2 regions of the Phaeovulum sp. W22_SRMD_FR3 genome follow, and region 1 is predicted to be linked to the other one. Evidence: riboswitches for the same ligand, from Rfam matches in the RefSeq annotation. Region 1 holds a riboswitch; the other holds the start of a gene.

Region 1 (11,514 bases):
TCAACCGGAGCGCGGCATGAGCGTGGCAGAGGTCTCGGTCGCGGGCCATTTCGGCGAGCTGTTGCAAGGGCGGCTCGGCGCCTCTGGCCCCTTGGCGCTGATCACCCTGCCATGCCCCGCCCTGCTGGTGCGCGCCACGGCCGAGGGCACCGCCGCCAGCCACAGGCCCCGCCAGTTCACCCTGCACCAACCCGGTGCCCGCGCCCTGACCCGCAGCGAGGCCGCCCGGTTTCTGCGCGCCCTCGACCTGCCCCTGCGCGGCCGCTTCACCCTGCGCCTCGACATGCCGCCGGGCGGCGGGGCCGGGGCCTCGACCGCGGCGCGCGTCGCACTGGCGCGGGCCGCCGGAGAATATGACCCCGCCCGCATCGCCCATGCCTGCCGGATCACCGAAGGCGCCAGCGATCCGCTGATGCTGCCCCGGCCCGAGCGGCTCCTCTGGGCCTCGCGCGAGGGGCGGATTCTGGCCGCGCTGCCACCGCTGCCCCGGCTGCAGGTGCTGGGCGGCTTTTTCGGGCCGGGCCAGCGCACAGACCCGCAGGATCTGGATTTTCCCGACATCAGCGACCTTGTGGCGCGCTGGCCCGACGCCTGTGCAAAAGGGGCGGCGGCAGTGGCCGCCCTCGCCAGCCTCTCCGCCGCCCGCACCCTGGCGCAGCGGGGTCCAAACCCCGATCCGACGGCGGCACTGGCGGCGCGCCACGGGGCGCTGGGCTGGGCGATAGCGCATACCGGGGCCGCGCGCGCGCTGCTCTTTGCCCCGGGGAAGGTGCCTGCGGGCGCAAGGGCAGACTTGCGCCGGGCGGGTTTTTCCCGGATCACAACCTTTCTGATCGGGGGGAACTGATGCTGGCAGCAGGCGCAATGGCGGTGGCGATGGTGGTGGATGCGGGCCTTGGCTGGCCCGCGCCGCTTTATGCGCGCATCGGCCATCCGGTCACCTGGATCGGGCGGCTGATCGGCCATCTCGACCGCCGCTGGAACCACAGCCATCACCGCGACCTCACCCGCCGGATCATGGGTATCGCCGCCGCGCTGGTGGTGATTGCCGCCGCCGTCCTGCCCTGCTGGCTGGTCGCCCGCCTGCTGCCGGGCGGCGTCGCGGGCATGCTGATCACCGGGGTTCTGGCCTGGCCGCTGGTGGCCACCCGCGCGATGCATGACCATGTCGTCGCCGTCGCGCGGCCGCTCAGTGCGGGCGATCTGGCGGGCGCGCGGGCGGCAGTGGCGATGATCGTGGGCCGTGACCCGGCGCGGCTTGATGCCGCAGGGGTCGCGCGCGCCGCCCTCGAAAGCCTGGCCGAGAATACCTCGGACGGGATCGTCGCGCCGCTGTTTTGGGGGGCGTTGCTGGGCCTGCCCGGCATCGCGGGGTACAAGGCGATCAACACTTTGGATTCGATGATCGGCCACCGCAGCCCCCGGCACGAAGCCTTTGGCTGGGCCTCGGCCCGCATCGACGACGGCGTGAACCTGATCCCGGCGCGGCTGACCGGGCTGTTGTTCGCGCTGGCCTCCGGCCGCCCCCGCGCGGCCCTCACCACGATGGCGCGCGACGCGTCACACCACCGCTCGCCCAATGCGGGCTGGCCCGAGGCATCTTTGGCCGGGGCCTTGCAGATCCGCCTTTCCGGGCCGAGGATCTATGGCGACCGGGTGGCAGAGGAGCCCTGGGTCAATGCAGAGGCCGCCGATCCGGGGGCAGAGGACATCCGGCGCGGGCTGGTGCTCTATCGGCGGGCGATGCTGCTGCTCGGGCTGATGCTCGTGGCGCTGGCGACAGCTTAGGGGGGAAGAATGCGCGATCACGGTGGCAATATCGACGCGGCAGTCAGCCGTCACGGCGGCACCTTGGCCGAGTGGATCGACCTCTCCACCGGGATCAACCGTGTGCCCTATCCGCTGCCCGACATGCCGCCCGAGGTCTGGACGATGCTGCCCACCCGCAGCGCGCAGGCCGCGTTGATCGAAGCGGCACGCCGCGCCTGGAGCACCCGCGCGCCGATGCTGGCGCTGGCAGGCGCGCAGGGCGCCATCCAGATGATCCCGCGTCTGGGCCGTCCGGGCCGCGCCCGCGTGCTTGCCCCCACCTATAACGAACATGCCGCCGCCCTGCGCGCTGCGGGCTGGCAGGTGGAGGAAGTCGCCACCCTAGCCGATCTCGCAGGCGCCGATCTGGCGGTGGTGGTCAACCCCAACAACCCCGATGGCCGCCAGCATCCGCCCGCCGCGTTGCAGGCCCTCCTTGAACGCGTGGGCCGTCTGGTGGTGGATGAGAGCTTTGGCGATATGACGCCCGAGATGTCGCTGACGCCGCAGGCCGGGCGCGCGGGCCTGCTGGTGCTGCGCTCCTTTGGCAAATTCTACGGGCTGGCCGGGCTGCGGCTGGGCTTTGTGCTGGGGGGCGCTGCCGAAATCGCGGCGCTGGCCGAGATGGCCGGGCCCTGGCCCGTCTCGGGCGCCGCCCTCGCCATCGGCACCCGCGCGCTGGCCGATACCGCCTGGGCCGAGGCCACAACCCGGCGTCTGGCAGAGGAAGCCCCCCGCCTTGACGCGCTGGCCGAACGCGCCGGATGGACCCCGCGCGGCGGCAGCACGCTCTTTCGTCTCTACGACACCCCGCAGGCGGCGGCGGCGCAGGACGCGCTGGCCCGCCACCGCATCTGGTCGCGCCGCTTCCCCTATTCCGACCGCTGGCTGCGCCTCGGCCTGCCCGGGACGCCCGCGGAATGGGACCGCCTCACCCAAGCACTGGAGAGCCTCCATGCAGTTTGACAATGCCCAATCCGAGGCGCTGACGCAGGTGCTGCGCTGGCGGCGCGATGTGCGGCATTTCCGCACCGACCCGGTGCCGCAGGCACTGCTCGATGAGCTGGAAGAGCTGATGGATTACGCGCCCTCGGTCGGCAATGCCCGGCCCTGGCGGGTGATCCGCGTCACCGACCCCGGGCTTCGCGCCGCGGTGCGGGCGAATTTCAACCGCTGCAATGCCGAGGCCGCCGCCGATTACAGCGATGAAAAGCTGACGGAATATCTGGCGCTGAAACTGGCGGGCCTCGATGCCGCCCCGGTGCAGCTGGCGGTCTTCACCGAATCCGATCCGCCCGAGGGCCACGGCCTCGGCCGCCGCACCCTGCCCGAAACCCTGCGGCAATCCACCGCGATGGCGATCCACACGCTCTGGCTCGCCGCCCGCGCCCGCAACCTTGGCCTCGGCATGGTCTCCATCCTCGAACCCCGCGCGATCGAGGCGCTGTTTGCCGTGCCACCGGGCTGGGAATTTGCCGCCTATATCTGCCTCGGCTATCCGGAGTTTACCGATGACACGCCGCTCTTGCACCGCAAAGGCTGGCAGGAAAACACCCATGACGCCTGGCGCGAACGCTAAGGTCTTGCTTCGGTCAAATATCCCCGCCGGAGGCCCTTAACGCGCCAAACCGAGCAGCGCCGGGACATCGAGATGCGCCTCCAGATGCGCGGCCAGCTCATCGAGCCGCGCCTCCACCCGCGCGCCATAATTGACGGCCCCCGCCGAAACGCCGAGCCCGGCCAGAAACGCCGCCCGGAACCCATCTTCGGCGAAAAGCCCGTGCAGATAGCTGCCGATGATGCGGCCATCCGCACTCACAGCCCCCTCCGGCGTGCCCGCGACCCGCGCGAAAGGCCGCGCCCGGTCCGGCCCCTCGGTGCGGCCGATGTGGATCTCATAGCCTTCGACGGTCAGGCCCGAACCCACATGCTCGGCCGTTGTCCGCGTCAGTCGCTTATCCGGCGTCATCACCGTCTCCACGTCCAGAAAGCCAAGCCCCACCATCTCACCCGGCGCACCCTCGATCCCCTCCGGGTCCGAGATCCTCTGTCCCAGCATCTGATAGCCGCCGCAAATGCCCAAGACATGCCCGCCCCGCCGCACATGCGCCGCGAGATCCACATCCCAGCCCTGCGCCCGCAGAAAGGCCAGATCGCCCCGCGTCGATTTGCTGCCCGGCAGGATCACCAGCCGCGCATCGCCGGGGATCGGCTGCCCCGGGCGCAGCATCACCACCTCAACCCCCGGCTCCAGCTTCAACGGATCCAGATCATCGAAATTCGCAATGCGCGAGAATTGCAGACAGACGATCTTGCAGGCTCCCGAACCGCCCCCCTGAATGTCGAGCGCATCCTCCGCCGGCAGATCCGCCGCCCCCGCGAAATAGGGCACCACGCCAAACCCCGGCCAACCGCTGCGCGCCGAGATCAGCTGATACCCATCGTCAAAGAGCCGCGGGTCGCCGCGAAACTTGTTGATGAGAAAGCCCCCAACCATCGCCGCGTCCTCAGGGTCAAGCACCAACTGGGTCCCGAGGATCTGCGCAATCACCCCGCCCCGGTCAATGTCCCCCACGAGCACCACCGGCACATCCGCCGCGCGGGCAAAGCCCATATTGGCAATATCCCCCGCCCGCAGATTGACCTCGGCCGGGCTGCCTGCCCCCTCGACAATCACGAGATCAACTTCAGCCTGCAACCGCCGGAAACTCTCCAGCACCGAAACCATCAGCTGCGGTTTCAACTTCGCATAGTCGCGCGCCTTCACCGTGGCGATCCGCCGCCCCTGCACGACCACCTGCGAGCCCATTTCGCTCTCAGGCTTCAACAGAACCGGGTTCATATCGGTATGCGGCAACCGCCCCGAGGCCAAAGCCTGCAACGCCTGCGCGCGCCCGATTTCGCCGCCGTCCACCGTCACGGCTGCATTGTTGGACATGTTCTGCGGCTTGAACGGTGCCACCGTCAGCCCCCGTCTCAACGCCGCCCGGCAGAGACCCGCCACAATCAGCGACTTGCCCACGTTCGAGCCCGCCCCCTGGATCATCACCGCGGTCATCGCATCCCTCCGCCGCCGCACCGAACCTGACTGCGGAAGCCTCCGGCGGAGGTATTTTTCGCCAAGAAGAAAGGGGAGCGGACAGCCAAGGGGCGCCGCGCTTCGGGCCGCCCGGGCGGGGGAAACGCGGCGCTTTCTCCTTGGGCGGTCATCGGGACCTCTCCCTGTACCGCCCTGAAAGTCTGCCACGCCCTGATCATGAGTCCAGCCTTTTCTTCTTGGTATAAATACCTGCCTTGCACCATTCACGCAGGAGAAGAGGTCAGAATTCGACGCCCTTCTGCCCCTTGATGCCCGAGCGGAACGGATGCTTTACCAGTGTCATCTCGGTCACCAGATCGGCGATCTCGATCAACTCGTCTTTCGCATTGCGACCAGTCAGCACCACATGCGTCAGGGGTGGCTTTTCTTCGACGAGGAAGCGCACCACTTCGGCGATATCCAGATAATCGTAGCGCAAGGCGATGTTGATCTCATCGAGCAGCACAAAGCGGATTTCGGGGTTCAGGATCAGCTCCTTGGCCTTGGCCCATCCGGCTTGCGCCGCGGCGATGTCGCGGGCGCGGTCCTGAGTTTCCCAGGTAAAGCCTTCCCCCATCGCGTGAAACTGGCAGAGATCCGAAAAATGCGTCTCGATCAGGCGCCGCTCGCCGGTGTCCCAGGCGCCTTTGATGAACTGCACCACCGCGCAGGGCATCTCATGGGCGATGCAGCGCAGGATCATGCCAAAGCCGGAGGAGGATTTTCCCTTGCCCGGCCCGGTGTGGACGATGATCAGGCCTTTTTCGCCGGATTTCCCCGCCATGATCTTATCCCGCGCGGCTTTTTTCTTGGCCATCTTGCTGGCGTGTTTGGCTTCCAGGTCGCTGACTTCGGTCATCTCGTCGCTCCTCATCCTTGACAAGCAGGGGCTTCGTGCCTCAGGTGAGGCGGCGTTGGTTCCTGTCTTAGGACAGGCGAAGAGGGAATGCGACAGGGTTTCCGACTGTTCCGGTCGGAAACGCGAAGCGCAGCCGCCCCCGCGACCGTGACCGGAAAGGTCCGCCCAGCCACTGGCAGATGCCGGGAAGGAGGGTGGACCGGTGGGGAAACCCTGAATCCGCAAGCCGGGAGACCTGCCAGCGCATGTGACTGAACGGGCGGACGGGGTGTTCCGCGACCGGCAGGCAGGGGCAATCCGGCCCCGCCTCTGGCCATGCCCCGGCGTCCCCATGAGGACCGGCGATGACCGTTACGCTTCACGTCTGCACCACCTGCCGCGCGGGTGAACCCGTGCCCGAGGGTGACATTCCGCCCGGCGCGCGCCTTCAGGCCGCGCTGACGGCGACAGGCGCCCCCGAAGGGGTGCGGATTGTCGGCGTCGAATGCCTTTCCGCCTGCAACGCGGGTTGCGCGGTGGCGCTGTCGGCCCCGGGCTGCTGGTCCTATGTGTATGGCCGCATGACCACGGATGACGCGCCCGAGATCCTTGCCGGGGCCGCCGCTTATGCGCAGAGCGCCGATGGCATCGTGCCCTGGCGCGAGCGCCCGGTGATTTTCCGCAAGCAAAGCCTTGCCCGTATTCCTCCCCTGACCCCCATTCCGACGGAGACCCAAGATGTCTGATCTGACCAAAATTCCGGTGACCGTGATCACCGGCTTTCTCGGCGCCGGGAAAACCACGCTGATCCGGCATCTGATGCAGAACCCGCAGGGCAAGCGCCTCGCCGTTCTGGTCAATGAATTCGGCACCGTCGGTGTGGATGGCGACATTCTGAAATCCTGCGCCGATGAGAGCTGCCCGGTCGAGAATATCGTCGAATTGGCCAACGGCTGCATCTGCTGCACCGTCGCCGATGACTTCATCCCGACGATCGAGGCGCTGATGGCGCTGCCGCAGCGCCCGGATCATATCCTGATCGAAACCTCGGGGCTGGCTTTGCCGAAGCCGCTGCTGAAGGCCTTTGACTGGCCGGCGATCCGCTCGCGCATCACCGTGGATGGCGTGATCGCGCTGGCCGACGCCGAGGCGGTGGCGGCGGGCCGCTTTGCCCCCGATGAGGCGGCGGTGGAAGCGCAGCGCGCGGCGGATGACAGCCTTGACCACGAGACGCCCCTCTCGGAGGTTTTCGAGGATCAGATCGCCTGCGCCGATATCGTGCTGTTGTCCAAGGCCGATCTGGCGGGCGAAGCGGGTCTGGCCGCCGCGCGCGAGATCATTCTGGCCGAAGCGCCGCGTGTGATCCCGATTCTGCCGATGACCGAGGGCGTGATTGACCCGCGCGTCATCCTCGGCCTCAATGCCGCCGCTGAGGATGATCTGGCCGCCCGCCCCTCGCATCACGATGGGGCCGACGATCACGAGCATGACGATTTCGACTCGGTGGTGATTGAACTCCCCGAACAGGACAGTGTTGAGGCTTTGGTGGCCGCAATCACCCGTCTGGCGGAAGAGCAGGACATCCTGCGCGTCAAAGGCTATGTGGCGATCACCGGCAAACCGATGCGCCTTTTGGTGCAGGCGGTGGGGTCGCGCATCCGCACGCAGTTTGACCGGCCCTGGGGCACGGAGGCGCGCGCCTCGCGCCTCGTCGTCATTGCCGAGCATCATGACGTTGATCCGGCTGCGATCCGCGCCGTCCTGATCCCGGAGGTCGCTGTCGCCTGATGCATGTCGTCTTTCGCGAAAGTCACGGGCTGGAGGAATCCGACACCCCGATCGATCTGGGCCAAAGCCCGGCCGATCTGGTGGTTCTGTCCTATTCCGACAGTGACCTCGGGGCTTTCGCGGCAGGCTGGCAACGGGGACGGGAGCGCCTGCCGACCCTGCGGCTGGCGAACCTTGTGGCGCTGCGGCATCCGCTCTCGGTTGACACCTATGTCGAGCAGACCTTGCACGGCGCGCGCGGTATCCTCGTGCGGCTGATCGGCGGCGAGGCCTATTGGCCCTATGGCCTCTCGAGCCTGCAGGATCTGGCGCGGCGGCGCGGGATTGCTTTGGCGGTGCTGCCGGGCGACGGGCGGCCTGATGCGCGGCTCGATGCGCTCTCGACCCTGCCGGTTTCGACCCTGCGCCAGCTCTCCAGCCTCTGTGAGGCGGGCGGCGCGGTGGCGGCGCAGGCAGCATTGGCGCAGCTCGCACTGGCGGCGGGGCTCTATGCCGGGCCGGTGATGGGCGCCAAATCGGTGCCGGACTTTGGCTTTTATGACCCGGATGCCGGGGTACTGACCGCCCTGCCCCCGGCGTCCGCGCGCGCGCCCGAGGTTCTGGTGACCTTTTACCGCAGCTATCTGACCGCCGCCGATACCGGCCCGGTGGATGCGCTGATCCGGGCGCTCCGGGCGCGGGGCTTTGCCGCCCATGGCGCCTTTGCCCCCTCGCTGAAATCCCCCGCTGCGGCCCAGTGGCTGCGCGGGCATCTGGCGGCGCACCCGCCCGCCGCCATCCTCAACGCCACCGCCTTTTCGGCGCAGGGACCGGATGGCAGCTCGCCTTTGGATGCCGCCGGATGTCCGGTGTTCCAGCTCGCCCTCTCCACCGCACGGCGGCGCGATTGGGCGGGGTCCGAGCGCGGACTCTCGCCCGCCGATCTCGCCATGCATGTGGTGCTGCCCGAGGTGGACGGGCGGCTTTTCGCCGGGGTGGTCAGCTTCAAATCCCCCGGCGCGCGCGACCCCGATCTGCAATATTCCCGCTTTGCCCATCGCGCCGACCCCCTGCGGATTGAGGCTGTGGCCGAGCGTGTCGCCGCCTGGATCCGCCTCGCGCGTACCCCGGCGCGGGAACGGCAACTGGCCCTCATCCTCTCCACCTATCCCGGCAAGGCGCATCAGCTGGCCCATGCCGTGGGTCTCGATGCGCTGGCCTCCGCCGAGGCCGTGCTCGGCGATCTGGCCGGGGCGGGCTATGCTACCGAAAGTGGCAGCGATCTTGGCAAAGCGCTGGGGGACGAAACCCTGAGCTGGCCGCTGGCGGACTATTCGGCCGCGCTGGCCACCCTGCCCGAAGACCTGCGCACCCGGCTGGCTGAGGCTTGGGGGCCCGCCGAAACCGACCCGATGGTCCGCGACGGTGCCTTCCGCTTTCCCGCTTTGCGGCGCGGCGCGGTGCTGCTGGCGCTGCAACCCGAGCGCGGCGATGTGGCGGCGCGCGAGGATGACTACCATGACCTGTCACGCACCCCCCGGCACGCCTATGTGGCCTTCTACCTCTGGCTGCGGTCGCAGGGGCTGCATGCGCTGATCCATATGGGCGCGCATGGCACGCTGGAATGGCTGCCCGGCAAATCGGTGGCCCTCTCGGAGGCCTGCTGGCCCGAGGCGCTTCTGGGGCCGCTGCCGGTGATTTATCCCTTCATCGTCAATGACCCGGGCGAGGCGGCGCAGGCCAAACGCCGGATCGGCGCGGTGACGCTGGGCCATCTGCCACCGCCACAGGTGGCAAGCTCGGTGCCCGAAGGCCTGAGCCATCTTGAGCGCCTGCTGGACGAATATTCCACCGCCGAAGGCCTCGACCCCGCCCGCCGCGACCGGCTGATCGGCGATATCCGCGGCGAGGCGCAGGCGGCGGGGGTTGAGGAGGATCTGGGCATCCCGCAGGGCGCCAGCGCCGCCGAAGCCCTGACCCGCATCGACCGTTTCGTCTGCGACATCAAGGAAAGCCAGTTCGGCGAGGGGCTGCACATCTATGGCCGGGGTGCTTGCGGTGCCGAGGAGCGCGCAGGCCTCCTGGCGGCGTTGGGCGGCGCACGGGTGACGGCGGGGCCGTCGGGCTCGCCCTATCGCGGCCGCTCGGATGTGCTGCCGACCGGGCGCAACCTTTTCACCACTGATCCGCGCGCCGTGCCCTCGCGCGCCGCCCATGCGCAGGGGGTGAAGCTGGCCGAAGAGCTCTTGCGCCGCCATTTGCAGGATCAGGGCGACTGGCCGAAGGGGTTGGTCATTGACCTCTGGGGGTCAGCGACGATGCGGACGGCGGGCGAGGAATTCGCCATGGCGCTGCATCTTGCGGGCCTTGCACCGCGCTGGGACGAGGGCTCGGCCCGGGTGTCGGGCTTTGAGGTGATCCCGCTGGCCCTGCTCGGGCGGCCACGGATTGACGTGACCTTGCGGGTTTCGGGCCTTTTCCGCGATGTCTTTCCCGGACTCGCGCAGATGTTCGAGGCCGCCGCCGCCGCGCTGGCCGAGCGCGAGGAGGCGCCCGGCGACAATCCCTACCGCACGGCCAGCCCCCGGGTATTTGGCCCGAAACCGGGGCTCTACGGTCTGGGGATGAACGAAGCGCTGGAGGATTACAGCGCCGAAGGGCGGGCGGCGGCGGGCGAGGCCTGGTTGCAGGGATCGTCCTGGGCCATTGACGCGCAGGGGGGCACCAGCCCCGAGCGCGCGGCGCTGGAGGCGCGGGTGCGGGCGGCGGATGCTTTCGTGCATGTGCAGGACCTGACCGAAACCGATGTGCTGGTCGCCTCGGATTACGCGGCACATGAGGCGGGCTTTGCGGCGGCCTCTGCCACGCTGGGCGGGCAGGCGGCGCTTTACCACATGGATGCCACGCGGCCCGATGACCCGCGCGCGCGGACCCTGGGCGAAGAGATTGCCCGGGTGGTGCGCGCCCGCGCCGCGCAGCCGCGCTGGGCCGAGGGCATGATGGCGCATGGTTTTCGCGGCGGCGCCGAGATTGCCGCGACGCTCGACCATATGGCGAGTTTCGCGCATCTGGCAGGCGTCGTGCCCGCGCATCTCTTTGACCTTTATCACGACGCCACTTTGGGCCGCGAGGATGTCGTGGATTTCCTCGCGCGCGAGAATCCGGGCGCTTTGGCGGCCATGCAGGAAAAGTTCCGGCAATTGGCGACGGCGGGGCTCTGGCAGACCCGCCGCAACTCGATCCGCGCCGCGTTGGAGGCTCCGGCAGCGGCATCTGCACGGGCCCCGGCACAAGCGGAGGGCGGGGCATGAGCGATCCGGTCATTCAGGGCTGGTGCCCCGGCGCGCTGCGGCCGATGGCATCGGGCGATGGGCTGGTGGTGCGGGTGCGCCCGCATGGCGGCCGGTTGACGACCGCGCAGGCGAGCGCCATCGCGGCGGCGTCGGCAGAGCATGGCAATGGGCTGATCGACCTTTCGGCCCGTGGCAATGTTCAGCTGCGCGGCGTGCGGGCCGAGACGCATGAAGCCCTCATCGCCGATCTGCGCGCGGTGGGGCTGATTGACGCCGATCTGGCGCAAGAGACCCGGCGCAACATCCTGGTGACCCCGCTCTGGAGCCCCGGCGACGGGGTTCAGGAACTCGCCGCCGCGCTGGAGGCTGCGCTGGCCGAAGCCCCGGAGCTGCCGGGGAAATTCGGCTTTGCCATCGACATCGGCCCCGCGCCGGTGCTGCAGGACTGCGCTGCCGACATCCGGCTGGAGCGAAGCGCGGAGGGCGGTCTGATCCTGCGGGCCGACGGCATGGCGCTGGGCTGCCCGGTGGGTCTGGCCGATGCGGCCCATGAGGCGGTGCGGCTGGCGCGCTGGTTCGTGCAGAGCGGCGGTGTGACGGAGGGGCGCGGCCGCATGGCGGCGCTGATCAGAGGGGGGGCACGCCCGGCGGGCGTGCAGGCGGGGGGCCGGCCCCCCGCTTCCCCCCGCTCCGTGCCCGGCCCCGGCCTGACAGCATGGGGGGCGTTG
Region 2 (11,514 bases), on a different contig from region 1:
CCGCGCCCTCCGGCACCCGGTAAACCCCGAGAAGGGCGGGGTTTTCCGCGCCCCGCGCCGCGCGGTATGCCACCGCCTGCCGCAGATCCTCCGACAGGCCCAAAGCCTCTTCGGGGCTGAGCACGGCGGCACGGCAGGCCTCGGCCCCGTCAACGAATTCCGGCCGAAAACGGCGCAAGGCGTGGATCGCCCCCTCGGGCGCCAGGCCAGCGGCCCGGTCAATGGCATCCGATTTCCGTGTCAAAAGAACCTCTTGAATTTTTCCCGCCCCAGTGATGGAGACATTCTGTATTCATAAAGCGCATAGTGCCGGGCTGTCTATGCTAAAATCGGATGATTTGGGTTTAATTATGTCAATCAAGAATAGTGATATGCCGGATATGCGCGGCATAGAGGCATTCGTAGCGGTGATGGCCTCGGGTTCGATGACCGCGGCGGCCAAGCGTCTGGGCATCGGGCAGCCGGTGATCACCCGTCTTGTGCGTGATCTTGAGGCGGTGCTGGGCTTTACCCTGTTTGAGCGCAACGGCCCCCGGATCTCGCCCAGCCCGAAAGGCGTGCAGTTTTACGAGGATGCGCAGCGCCTGCTGACCAGCTATGCTCAGGTGGCCGAGCGGGCCGCCAATCTGCGCGAAGAGCGGGTGCAATCGCTGACCCTGGCCGCGACCCCGGCGATGTCGGCGGGGATGGTGCCGCAGATGCTGCGGGCGCTGGGCGCGGAGCTTCCGGGGACAGTGGCCCTGCCGACGATGGATGCCGAGCATCTGGTGCAGGCGCTCTTGCGGGGCGAGGCGGATTATGCCGTCTCGGCGCTGCCTTTGGCGCATGCCGGGCTTGACTGTCTGGCGCAGGCCGAGAGCCATCTGGTGGCGGTGGTGGCCGAAGATCATGCGGGCGAGGTGGTCGCGCTGGACGCGTTCCGCGAGGCGCGGCTTCTGAGCGTCGGCAACAGCTACCGGATCCGCCACCGGATCGACGCGGCCTTTGGCGATCAGGGGATCGTGCCCATCGCCAAACTGACCACCAACAGCTCGCTCAATGCGATGCTGGCGGCGCGGGCGGGCCTTGGCATCGCGCTGGTTGATCCGGTCTCGGCGCGCGGGATCGCGTTGCAGGGCATCCGCATCCTGCCGCTGGCGGTGGCCATTCCTTATGAATGGGGCCTGTTCCGCAGCACACGCCCGGGTCTGGCCGAGCTGGAGACGGCGCTGACCGCCGCCTTCACCGATGTCGCCGCGGCGTTGCAGGGCTGAGCACCGCGCGGAGGGGGCGTTACTCGGGCTGCATCTGCCGCACAATGCCCGTCAGACGGTCGCGGGCCATCGGCGGCAGCGTGGCGGGGACGGTCAGATCCGCCAGCGCCACCGGTGCCACCGCAATCAGCATGACCATCCCCATCGTGTAATGCGGGCTGCATTTGATGCCGTAAAGGCCGGGGGTCTCGAAAGTGATCTCGATCTCCGCGTTGATCGGGGCTTTCACCTGCGCGGCATCCTCGGGCCAGATTTCGGGGATGCTGGCCACATTATGGCTGGGTTGGGTGGCGACAAAGCGGACCTTGTCGCCGGGGTTCAGCTGCAGGAAGGCGGGCTCATAGACCATGCTGCCGCTCTCGCCCCGGGTGAGCATTTTCACCTCATGGGTCGCGGAAGCCGCCGTCGCGGGCAGGATGATCATAAAGGTGATTGCGGAAAGTGCGTTTCGCATCAAAGGTTTCTTTCAATGAAGGGGGTGAAAGCGCATCAGGCGGCTGCCGTCTTGCGGATCAATCAGCGGGCTTGCGCGGACGCCAAAGACCCGGGCCAGCAGCTCAGGGCTCAGTACGTCTGAGGGCGGGCCGAGCGCCACCAGCACCCCCTGATGCAAGACCGCCACCCGGTCACAGCGCATCGCCTGATTGAGGTCATGCAGCGCGATCACGGTGGAGAGGCCGAGGGTGCCGATCAGATCGAGGATCGACATCTGATGGCGGATGTCGAGATGGTTCGTCGGCTCATCCAGCAGTAGGATCTGCGGGTTCTGCGCGAGAGCCCGGGCAATATGCGCGCGCTGCCGCTCGCCCCCCGAGAGGGTCGACCAGTCCCGCGCGGCGAGATGGGTCAGATCGACCCGCGCCAGCGCCCGTGTCACCTCGGCCTCATCCGCGTCAGACCAGGGGCGCAGCGCGTCCAGCCAGGGCGTCCGCCCCAGCGCCACCGCATCGCGCACCGGGATGCGGTCTGTGGTCTCGGCGCTCTGCGCCACCAGCGCGATCTGCCGGGCGATCTCGCGCTGCGGCATGTCCTCCATCGGCCGCCCGTGCAGCGTCAGATGCCCGCGGTCGGGGCGGATCAGCCGCGCCATCAGCCGCAGCAGCGTCGATTTGCCCGAGCCGTTCGGCCCGATCAGCCCCAGCATCTCGCCGGGGGCAAGGGTGAGGCTGACGGCGTCGAGCAGGGTGCGGCCCCGCACCCGGCGTGTCAGATCATGGGCGGAGAGGGTCATCGGCCGGCCCCCGCGCGGATCAGGATGATGGCAAAGGCCGGGGCCCCGACAAGCGCGGTGACCACGCCGATGGGCAGGGTCTGGCCCGGCACCAGCACCCGGGCGATGACATCGGCGGCGATCAGAAACACCATGCCGATCAGCGCCGAGACCGGCACCAGACGCGCATGGGCGCTGCCCACCAGAAACCGCGCGGCATGCGGCACCACCAGCCCGACAAAACCGATGGCGCCGGTGACCGAGACCATCACCGCCGTCGCCGCCGCCGTGGCAAGGATCAGCACCGCCTGCACCCGCCGCACCGGCACGCCCAGCGAGGCGGCGGATTCCGTGCCAAAAGTGAAAGCGTCAAGTGCCCGCACATGCCACAGCGCCGCGCCCAGCACGAGCAGCACCGCCACGAGGGTGAGGCCGACATCCTCCCAGCGCACCCCCGAGAGATTGCCAAGGAGCCAGAACAGGATGCCGCGCGCCTGTTCGGCACTGGCCGAGCGCGCGATGATAAAACTGGTCAACGCATTGAACAGCTGCGACCCGGCAATGCCCGCCAGCACGATCTGTGCCGCCCCGCGTGCCCCCGGCCCGCCGCCCGCCAGCCGCGCCAGCCCGACGACCAGCCCGAAGGCCGCGAGCGCGCCCAAAAGCGCCCCCGCCGACATCGGCAGGAAGGCCGCGCCGAGACCGGTCACCGCCACCAGCACCGCGCCGGTGGAGGCACCCGCCGAAATCCCCAGAAGATAGGGATCGGCCAGCGCGTTGCGCAACAGGGTCTGCAGCACCAGCCCCGAGATCGCGAGGCCCGCGCCGCAGCTCCCGGCCACCAGCGCGCGCGGCAGGCGGTACGACCAGATGATGCCCTGATCGATCGGGTCGATCAGATGGTCCGCGCCCCAGATCTGATTGGCCAGCGCCTGCCAGACCGTGCCGAGCGGGATCGGCGTCTCGCCCAGAGCGGTGCCGATCATCGGGGCCAGCACCACGAGGAGCGGCACCCAGAGCCAGGGCAGGGACCTGCGGCGCTGAGCCACCGCCACCGATGCACAATCGGTCATTGCGTCAGCCCGTCCATGCCCTCGGCCAGCACTTCCAGCCCGTCAATCAGCCGGATGCCGGGGTGCATCGCCTCGGCATCCAGCACAACGATGCGGCCTTCGCGCACCGCCGTCATCTGCCGCGTCACCGGGTCAGACTGCAAAAAGCGCAGCTTTTCCGCGACATCATCGGCGGGAAAGCGGCGGCGGTCCATCCGGGCAATGATCAGCACCGAAGGGTCGGCGCGGGCGATGGTTTCCCAACCCACCGTCGGCCATTCCTCATCCGACGTGACCACATTGCGCAGGCCGAGCCGCGCCAGCATCCAGGCCGGCACCCCCATCCCGCCCGCCATATAGGGGTCAAGTTCCAGATCGGCCGAGGAAAACCAGACCGCCGCCGAGGCATCGGGCAGCGCCATCGCCTGCGCCCGCGCCACGACCGCCGCATCGCGCGCCTGCAGATCGGCGATCAGCGCGGCACCCGCATCCTGCGCATCCATGACCTCAGCCATCTGCGCGATGCTCTTCCACAGGGTGCCGATGTCAAAGGGGGCCAGCCGGGTGCCATCGGCGCCGACCAGATTGTCCTTGCCCTCACAATCGGTGGGCATGACATAGGCCGGGATCCCCAGATCGGCGAATTGCGGACGGGTGCCGACCGCGCCCTGGGCGCCGATCATCCATTCAAACATCGTCGGCACGAAACCGGGGCGCTTGTTCACCACCGCTTCAAAGCTGGGCATGTTGTCGCTGATCCGCGCGACCCGGGCGTTTTGCGCCTCATAGGCGGGCAGCACCGCGTTGAACCAGAGCGCGGTGCCGGCCATGCGGTCCGCCTGTCCCAGCGCATAGAGGATTTCCGTGGTGGATTGCCCGATGGAGACCACATTGTCGGGGCGCGCCGGTATCGTCAGCACATGCCCGCAATTGTCGAGGGTCAGCGGATAGCGGGTCTCGGCGGCCCCGGCGGCGGTGGCCGCGGAGAGGGCCAGAACGGCGGTGATCATGGCCGTCAGCTTGGGGGTGAACCCCATGTTCAGCCCGGTTCCAGGTTTGGTTTTCAGGCCGGTTTTCGGTTCGGTTTTTGGTGCGTTTTTCAGCATCAGAGACGTCCTTCATGAAACGAAGGACGGGGTTGAAGAAGGCGCAACAAGGGTGTCCGGGCAAAAGCCCCGGCACCGCTGCATCTGGCGGTCAGGCTGGATGGATGCCGGTATCGGCACATGCGGTCTTTCTCCGGGGCACCCCGCCCGGTGTGGCTTCGATCATGATGGCAGGTCTCCTGACTCGCGGATCGTGGCCTTCCCCGCCTTCCCGGTGCAGGGCACCAGTGGCATATCGGGGTTGGCTACCGCTCACAGTTGCGGGGGCAGTCGCGGATTCGGCGCCTGATGGCTACTCCTCACCGCATTCCCTTTTCACCCGTTCGGAGCTTTTGCCGACGCGGGAACCATCAGCGTCAGAGATGCCGCCGAACGGCCGTGAAGTCAATCGCCGGTTGCGCGGCAGGACGCTGTTTGGGCGGATTTCGGTTTCCAGGGCTTTGCTGCGGGGGATGCGCTGTTCTGAATTTCCCGTGTTTTACATATGGATAGAATGATCTTCGGCGGTGAAGGATGCCGACCGGGACCACCGTGTGCCTGCAACCCTCGCATCACGGCAGGCGCGCCGCGCCACCGTCATCACCAGCGGCTGCAGCGGCTGCAGCGAGCATGAGGAGCGTGAGGATCACGGGCAGCGCGTGGCATGGCCGGTGATCTGCCCGCGCCCGTCAATTCGCTGCGGCCCGCCTATCCTGCCCGCGCGGGTCATTTGGGCCCCGTGCCCGTCAATAGTGCCGATAGACCAGATCACCGGGGTCGGGCCGTGCCGCCTGCGCGTCCAACCGGGCGCCCAGCCGCAGAGCCAGCGCGGCGGATCTGGCGTTTGCAGCGTCCATATAGCTGACCAGCGTGGCGAGATGCCGGCCCTCTTTCGCCCAGTCGCGCAGCGCCGATGCGGCCTCGCAGGCATAGCCATGCCCCTCCGCCTCTGGATAGAGGAACCAGCCAAGCTCATGTTCGGGAAAAAGGGGGCCGGTGTTGATGCCGACCTGCCCGAGGCAGTGGCCGCTTGCCCGGTCCTCGATCATCAGCGCCCCGAGGCCAAAGAGGCTCCATTGCGCGTGATCGCTGCAAAACATCCCCCAGGCGGCCGTGGGGGAGAAGGGCCCCCCCATATGCAGCGCGCGGTCCGAGGCCATCAGCGCATGGTAGGCAGGCCAGTCCCCGGCCTGCATCGGGCGCAGGATCAGCCTGGCGGTGGTCAGGGTTGGTATCGCGTCCATCGCATCCTGTGCTGCAGCGGGCTGGTGTCACACCATCCCACAATGCCGCCGCGCGCTGCAAGAGCCGCAACCGGGGACAGGGGCTGCCTCTGCCGACCCGCGCCACCCGCCCCGCGCCCTGTGCCCCCCCCTGTGCCACCTCAGGCCCGCGTCGCCTCAGGCCCCGCTGCGTTTGAACTGATAGGTGGAATCGACGCGGCAATCGGCCATGCCCAACATGGCGAGGGCGGCGGCATTGGCGCCCGAACCGGCCCCGACGCGCAGGTGAAAACGGGCGACCGCACTGTCTTCATCCACCAGCGATGAGGTCAGCGTGCCTGAGACACTCAGCATGTCATTCTGCACGGGCGCCACCAGTTTCCCCTGAAACATCGTCGGCCCGATCTCGGTCCAGTTCACCACCTGATCCGAGGGGTTCATGTTCAGCTGCGCCGGGTGAAACACCCCGCCCCAGGCGATGCGGCGGGCGAAAACCATGCCGCTGACCATGCCGGGCAGGGTCTGCGCCAGACCCTCCGGGCAACCCGCGATCTTCGTAGTGCGCACCTTGCCCGTCCAGGTGCCGTCGCGCGGCACCACCGGGGCGAAAACCTCCAGATCACAGCGCCCGTCGCCGCCCATGGCGCTGTCAATGTCCTCAAGGCTTTGCGCGCTCCAGAAATAGCTGTCGGCATAAGAGACCACGACCCAGTCGCGCGCCCCCTCGGGCGGCGCGGTGCCGATCAGCGCGCTCACCTCATCGGTGGTCATCGGGCTCAGCGTGCAGCGGCAGCCGCCGTCGCGGCAGTCTGCATAGACCGCCTTGCCGCCGGTGCCGAGGTTGGCTTCGGCGCGGGCAGGTGCCGCGAGCGGGACAGAGAGGCCGAGCGCGGCGATGACAGGCAGGAATGCAATGCGGGTCATTGGGTGTCCTTTGCAAGGCCGGGGGCCAGAAACTCTCGCAGATCAAGGCCTTCGGGTGCGGTGATCGCGATGCCCTGAAGGCTGCGCATCACCTCGGCCAGATCAGGGCCGGTGCCGGAGGCGGTTGCGGCCGATGGTGTCGCGGTGGGTGTCGTCGTGGCGGCGGCATCCTCAGCCCGTGCGGCGCCCAACGTGCTGCGCAACAGGGCGAGGGCGGCAGGGTCGGTGCCGGTCACCGCGCAGAGCAGGCCGACCGATACCGCCTCGCAGGGCCCGAGGCTGGCAGCCCATTGCCGCGGGTTCAGCGCCATCTGCACCGCCAGCGGCGTTCCGGTGTAGAATTCCGCGCTGGGCTGGGTGGCCGCGACCCCGGCAGCGGTTTCCATCCCATAGCCGGCACCGGAAGCCCAACCGGGCAGAAGGTGGTAGCGCAGCCCCGCCGCGGCATCGGTGACATAGCAGGCAGGCTCTGCAACGCAGCGCGCCAGGCCCTCGGCGCCATCGGGCAGGGCAAAGGCGCTGCGGTCCGCCGCCACGGTGCGGGGCAGGGTGATCGCCGCGGGGCCGTCCGGCGCCACCGAGATCACCGCGACATAGAGCGGGCCCTGGCCTCCCTCGGCCTGACCCTCGATCAGCCAGCGGCCGGGATCCAGCCGGGTGTCCCAGGCCTCGGCGGCAAAATCGCCGCTGCCGAGCATCAGGCTGTCCTGCCCCCCCGCCGGGGTGGCCTGCCAGCGGATGCGCATGCCCACATATTCCCCCGAGATCTTCAGGGCGACCGGATCACCCGGCTGTGCGGCGCCAGCCCCGGGCGCATCGGGCCCCGCCGGGCTTTGCGCCGGATCATAGGGGATCACGAAATGGTTCTCGGCCCCCGCCACCACGGTGATCCGCCCGGTGAAGACCTGATCGCCCGCCTCGCCGCGCACGTCATAGACGCCGGGCAGAAAGCTGGCCGCCACCGGGGCCGAGACGCGGTCGTTCAGCGCCCAGGCCTCGGGCGGCAGCGGGTTGGCGACATCCGTGGCGGGCACCGCCGACCATTGGACCGAGAGCTCCAGCCCCCCCTGATCCGCTTCAATCGTCACCGGCACCGGGCCGCCGGGCGTTGTGGCGGCGGGCATATCCGCCGCCACGGTCAAGGGCGCGCGGGCCAGCACATCCTCGGACTGGAAATGATAGATCAACTCATAGGTTCCGGGCGTCTCGGGCGCGGTCAGGCTGGCGGGGGTGCCGTCTTCCACATCGGCCGAGGCCAGCGCCCCGGCCTCGCCCGGGGCGCGGATCTCGATCCGGTCGCCCGCCGCGCGGGGGCCGGTCCAGCCGATGTAGAGATCTGCGCCCGGCGCCGCGCTGGCGGGGCCAGAGAGGCTCGCGGGGGCCAGCACCGGTGTACTGCCCGCGGGCAGCACGGTGATCGGCCGGGTGATCAGCACCTGCGCATCGTTGAATTTGTAGGTGAATTCGTAGTTGCCCGCGGTGTCGGGCATCCGCAGCACCACCGGATTGCCGCTGGCGACATAGGCATAATCGACATAGCTGTCGTCGCCCGCCAGACGCAGCTGGATATTGTCATAGACCGCGTTCGGTCCGTTCCAGCCGATCGGGACCAACTGCCCCACCGCGGCCTGATCGGGCGCCATCAGCGCCAAAGGCCCTTCGATGACGGTGATCGGCCGCGTGGCGACAATGCTGTGATCCTGATGCTTGTAGCGCAGCTCATAGATCCCCGGCGTGCCCGGCATCTGCAGCGAGACCGGATTGCCCTCGGAGACATAGGCATATTCGAGATAGCTGTCATCCACCGGCGCGACGATCTCGATCGTGTCCAAATCCTCCTGCGGTCCGGTCCAGCCCACCTGCACCATGGTGCCAATGGCGGCCTCATCCGGCGCGGTCAGCCGGGCTTCGGGCAGGGGGGCGGCGGCGGTTTCGGGCGGGGCGGCCGGCGTGGTGACGGTGGCGGTCAGCGCCTCGGCAAGGCCCGCCGCATCGCCGGCCTGAATGTACTTGCCCCCGGTTTCCGCCGCGAGGCAGGAGACCTGCGCGCCCTCGGCTGCGGTCAGGCCAAAGCCGATGACATGGGCGGTAAAGTTCAGCCCGCCGGCCTCCAGCTCGCGCCCGAGCGCGCAGGGATCGGCGGCGCAGGTCTCCAACCCGTCGGTGACGAGCACGACAGTCGCGGCCTCTTCGCCATAGCGCAGGGCTTCGGCGGCCTGGCGCACGGCCTCGGACAGGGGCGTTTTGCCAAGGAATTTCATCGCGTTGACATCAGCGGCAATCGTGGGGGCGGTGCCCGCGGCGGGCGGCACCATCAGCTCGATATCGCCACAATCACCCTTGCGCCGATGACCATAGGCCATCAGCCCCAACGCCTGCCCGGCGGGAATTCCGGCGAGGACCGTCGCCACCGTGTCGCGGGCAATCTCAAGTTTCGGGCGGCCGTCGATCTGCCCCCACATCGAGCCGGAACCATCCATCACGATGATCGTGCGCGGGGTTTCGGCGGCCAAGGGCGTCGCCAGAAGGGTGAGGGCGGTCACGAAGACGCCAATCCAGGGTTTCATGCGGCATCTCCGGTGTTGGAAGAGGAAGTGGACCCGCGCCCCGTCCAGGACATTGCGCGGGTGCCGAGGGTCTTGAAACGCTCAGAAACCCCGTCCAGCTTGCGTTGCCACTCTGGATTGGGGCTCTGGCCCTCGGAAACGGTGAAAAACGCCTGCAAAAGGCAGGCAATGGCGAAAGGTTCGATCAGGGCGGCCTTCACCGCCCAGGCAAAAAGCACCGCAAAAACCAGACTGGCGGCCGAGGCCTGACCGGGCAGGAACCAGACCAGCGCCGCCGCGGGCGCCAGCATCAGCACAAACACCACCACTGACAGCAGCCAGATCAGCGCGGTGATCCAGGCGGCGCTGATCAGCAGGGGCCGGGCGTTTTGCGCGTAAAGCACCAGTGCCGTGCGCGCGGCGGCATAGGGGTTTTCGGCGCGGGTGCGCAGGACATGCGCCAGCATCACCTCATCCATCAGGCCGACGGCCACTTTCAGATAGGCGCGCACCAGCGCCATCACCCGCTCCAGCCCGGGAATCGGCAGGATGCTGAACAGCCCCTGCAAGAGGCCGGTCACCGCGCCGATCACCCCTTTGACCAGCTGATCAAGGCCGAACAGCAGGCTCGCCTGACCAAAACGCGCGGTCACAATGGCGCGGGCATAGGCGATCTGCCCTTGCCCCTCGGGCAGGGCGCGGCCCTGCAACGCCTCGACCATCACCGCGATATGGCCCGCTTTGACCAGATACAGGAGATATTCGCGCGCGAGATAGAGCAGGCCCGCGCTGAGGCCAAAGCCGCCGACGCCGCCCCAGACAGCCGCGCCCAGCCGGGTTTCATCGTCCCAAAAGCCGCCGATGCCATAGCCCAGACCGGCACCGGTGCCGGTGGCGAGCACAAAGCCCGCGGCGATGCCGAAATAGACCAGCACCCGAAACAGCAAAAAGGGCCAGGTTTGGCGCATCAGGCGCAGTGAAATTCCCAGACTGAAATGCGTCATCCCTGGCCCGTACCTCTTACTCACCGGTTTGGCGCGGCCGAAATTGCCGCGATCAATATGCTCAGGCTATGCGGAACGCCGCCGCTGTTCTTGGGGTGGGCGGCACTGATTGCGGGCTGGGCGGCACAAAGGGCGGTGCAGACGGATCAGCGCGCCCTCTGCGCGGCGGCGCGGCTGTCCGACGGCGTTTCGCCATAGAGCTGGCGATAGCATTTGTTGAACCACGACAGGTCGCCAAAGCCCGCCGCCATCACCAGATCACTGACCGAGCGGTGATCCTGCGCCGGATCCAGAAGCATCCGGTGCACCAGTTGCAGGCGCCGCCCTGTGACGTAATCGCGAAATGTCGTGCCCTCATCGGTGAAGAGGGCGCGGGCGTAACGCTCTGAAATCCCTTGCTTCGCGGCGATTTCCGCCAGGCCCATCCCCGGCGTCGCCAGATGCGCCGCGATGTCGGATTTCAGCGCGCGCAGGCGGGCGGCCCGCACCCCGCGGCCCTGCATCTGCAGCCGCTCATTCTCATCGGCACAAAGCGCCATCCGCGCCAATTCGTGCAGATGCGACGTGCAGAGGCCGATTTCATCCGCGCCGAGCGTCGCCGCTTCGCTGTGCAGCATCTGGGCATAGCCGACAAAAAGCCGCCATTGCGGCGTCATCTTCACCACTTCGCGCAGGCTGCCGTTCAGCGTGCGGGCGGGCAGGGCCAGTGCCGCGCGCGGGATCGAAATGTAGAACATCTCGGTCTGCGGCGCGCCGAACTCTGCGCGGCCCGCCACTTCATTGGGGTCAAGATAGACCTGACCCGCGCCACAGCTGACCTCCTGCCCGCCGAGTTGCGCCATCTGAAACCCCTGGTTCAGCGGCACATGGATCAGAAGATTATCCGCCTCATCCGCCGCCATCGCCCGCGTGCGGCGCGTGACCGAGGCGGAATGGCTGGTGCGGGCCGTCACCACCCCCGGCAGCAACTTGATGGTGGTATGCGAACTGTAACTGTCTTCATACGTCGGCTCGATCGCCAGCTTGCAGATGGAGGCGGCGGCCGCCTCAAACGCCGAGACGCGCTGTCGGGGCTCATAATCATTGGTCGAGAGGGTCACCACCATCAATGGATCACGCACGGCCCTGACATCTCCCATTGTCCGACAATCTCCGATTACACGGTGTGGCGGGGGCTTCTGTCAACCGCGGTGGTGCTGCGGGCGGGATGTTTCCAC

Evidence for each region. Region 1 has a riboswitch for cobalamin ahead of ACEN2S_RS13915 (DUF1636 family protein). Riboswitches for the same ligand answer to the same signal wherever they lie in the genome.
Region 2: it holds a riboswitch for cobalamin, as region 1 does, so the genes downstream of both, ACEN2S_RS10615 (ABC transporter substrate-binding protein) here and ACEN2S_RS13915 (DUF1636 family protein) in region 1, are expected to answer to the same signal.

What each region holds. Positions count from the first base shown of each region.
Region 1 is NZ_JBGQOG010000010.1:44,926-56,439, forward strand. Features, by position in the region: gene ACEN2S_RS13880 (histidine phosphatase family protein) at 1-20, shown strand, start outside; gene ACEN2S_RS13885 (propanediol utilization protein) at 17-847, shown strand; gene cbiB (adenosylcobinamide-phosphate synthase CbiB) at 847-1,788, shown strand; gene cobD (threonine-phosphate decarboxylase CobD) at 1,798-2,775, shown strand; gene bluB (5,6-dimethylbenzimidazole synthase) at 2,765-3,388, shown strand; gene ACEN2S_RS13905 (cobyric acid synthase) at 3,425-4,867, opposite strand; gene cobO (cob(I)yrinic acid a,c-diamide adenosyltransferase) at 5,130-5,747, opposite strand; cobalamin riboswitch at 5,787-6,004, shown strand; gene ACEN2S_RS13915 (DUF1636 family protein) at 6,092-6,472, shown strand; gene cobW (cobalamin biosynthesis protein CobW) at 6,465-7,514, shown strand; gene cobN (cobaltochelatase subunit CobN) at 7,514-10,804, shown strand; gene cobG (precorrin-3B synthase) at 10,801-11,514, shown strand, end outside.
Region 2 is NZ_JBGQOG010000006.1:205,529-217,042, reverse strand. Features, by position in the region: gene ACEN2S_RS10640 (hypothetical protein) at 1-244, opposite strand, end outside; gene ACEN2S_RS10635 (LysR family transcriptional regulator) at 372-1,253, shown strand; gene ACEN2S_RS10630 (pseudoazurin) at 1,273-1,707, opposite strand; gene ACEN2S_RS10625 (ABC transporter ATP-binding protein) at 1,720-2,484, opposite strand; gene ACEN2S_RS10620 (FecCD family ABC transporter permease) at 2,481-3,536, opposite strand; gene ACEN2S_RS10615 (ABC transporter substrate-binding protein) at 3,533-4,552, opposite strand; cobalamin riboswitch at 4,774-4,988, opposite strand; gene ACEN2S_RS10610 (GNAT family N-acetyltransferase) at 5,347-5,844, opposite strand; gene ACEN2S_RS10605 (hypothetical protein) at 6,001-6,747, opposite strand; gene ACEN2S_RS10600 (vWA domain-containing protein) at 6,744-9,314, opposite strand; gene ACEN2S_RS10595 (hypothetical protein) at 9,311-10,297, opposite strand; gene ACEN2S_RS10590 (helix-turn-helix transcriptional regulator) at 10,444-11,418, opposite strand.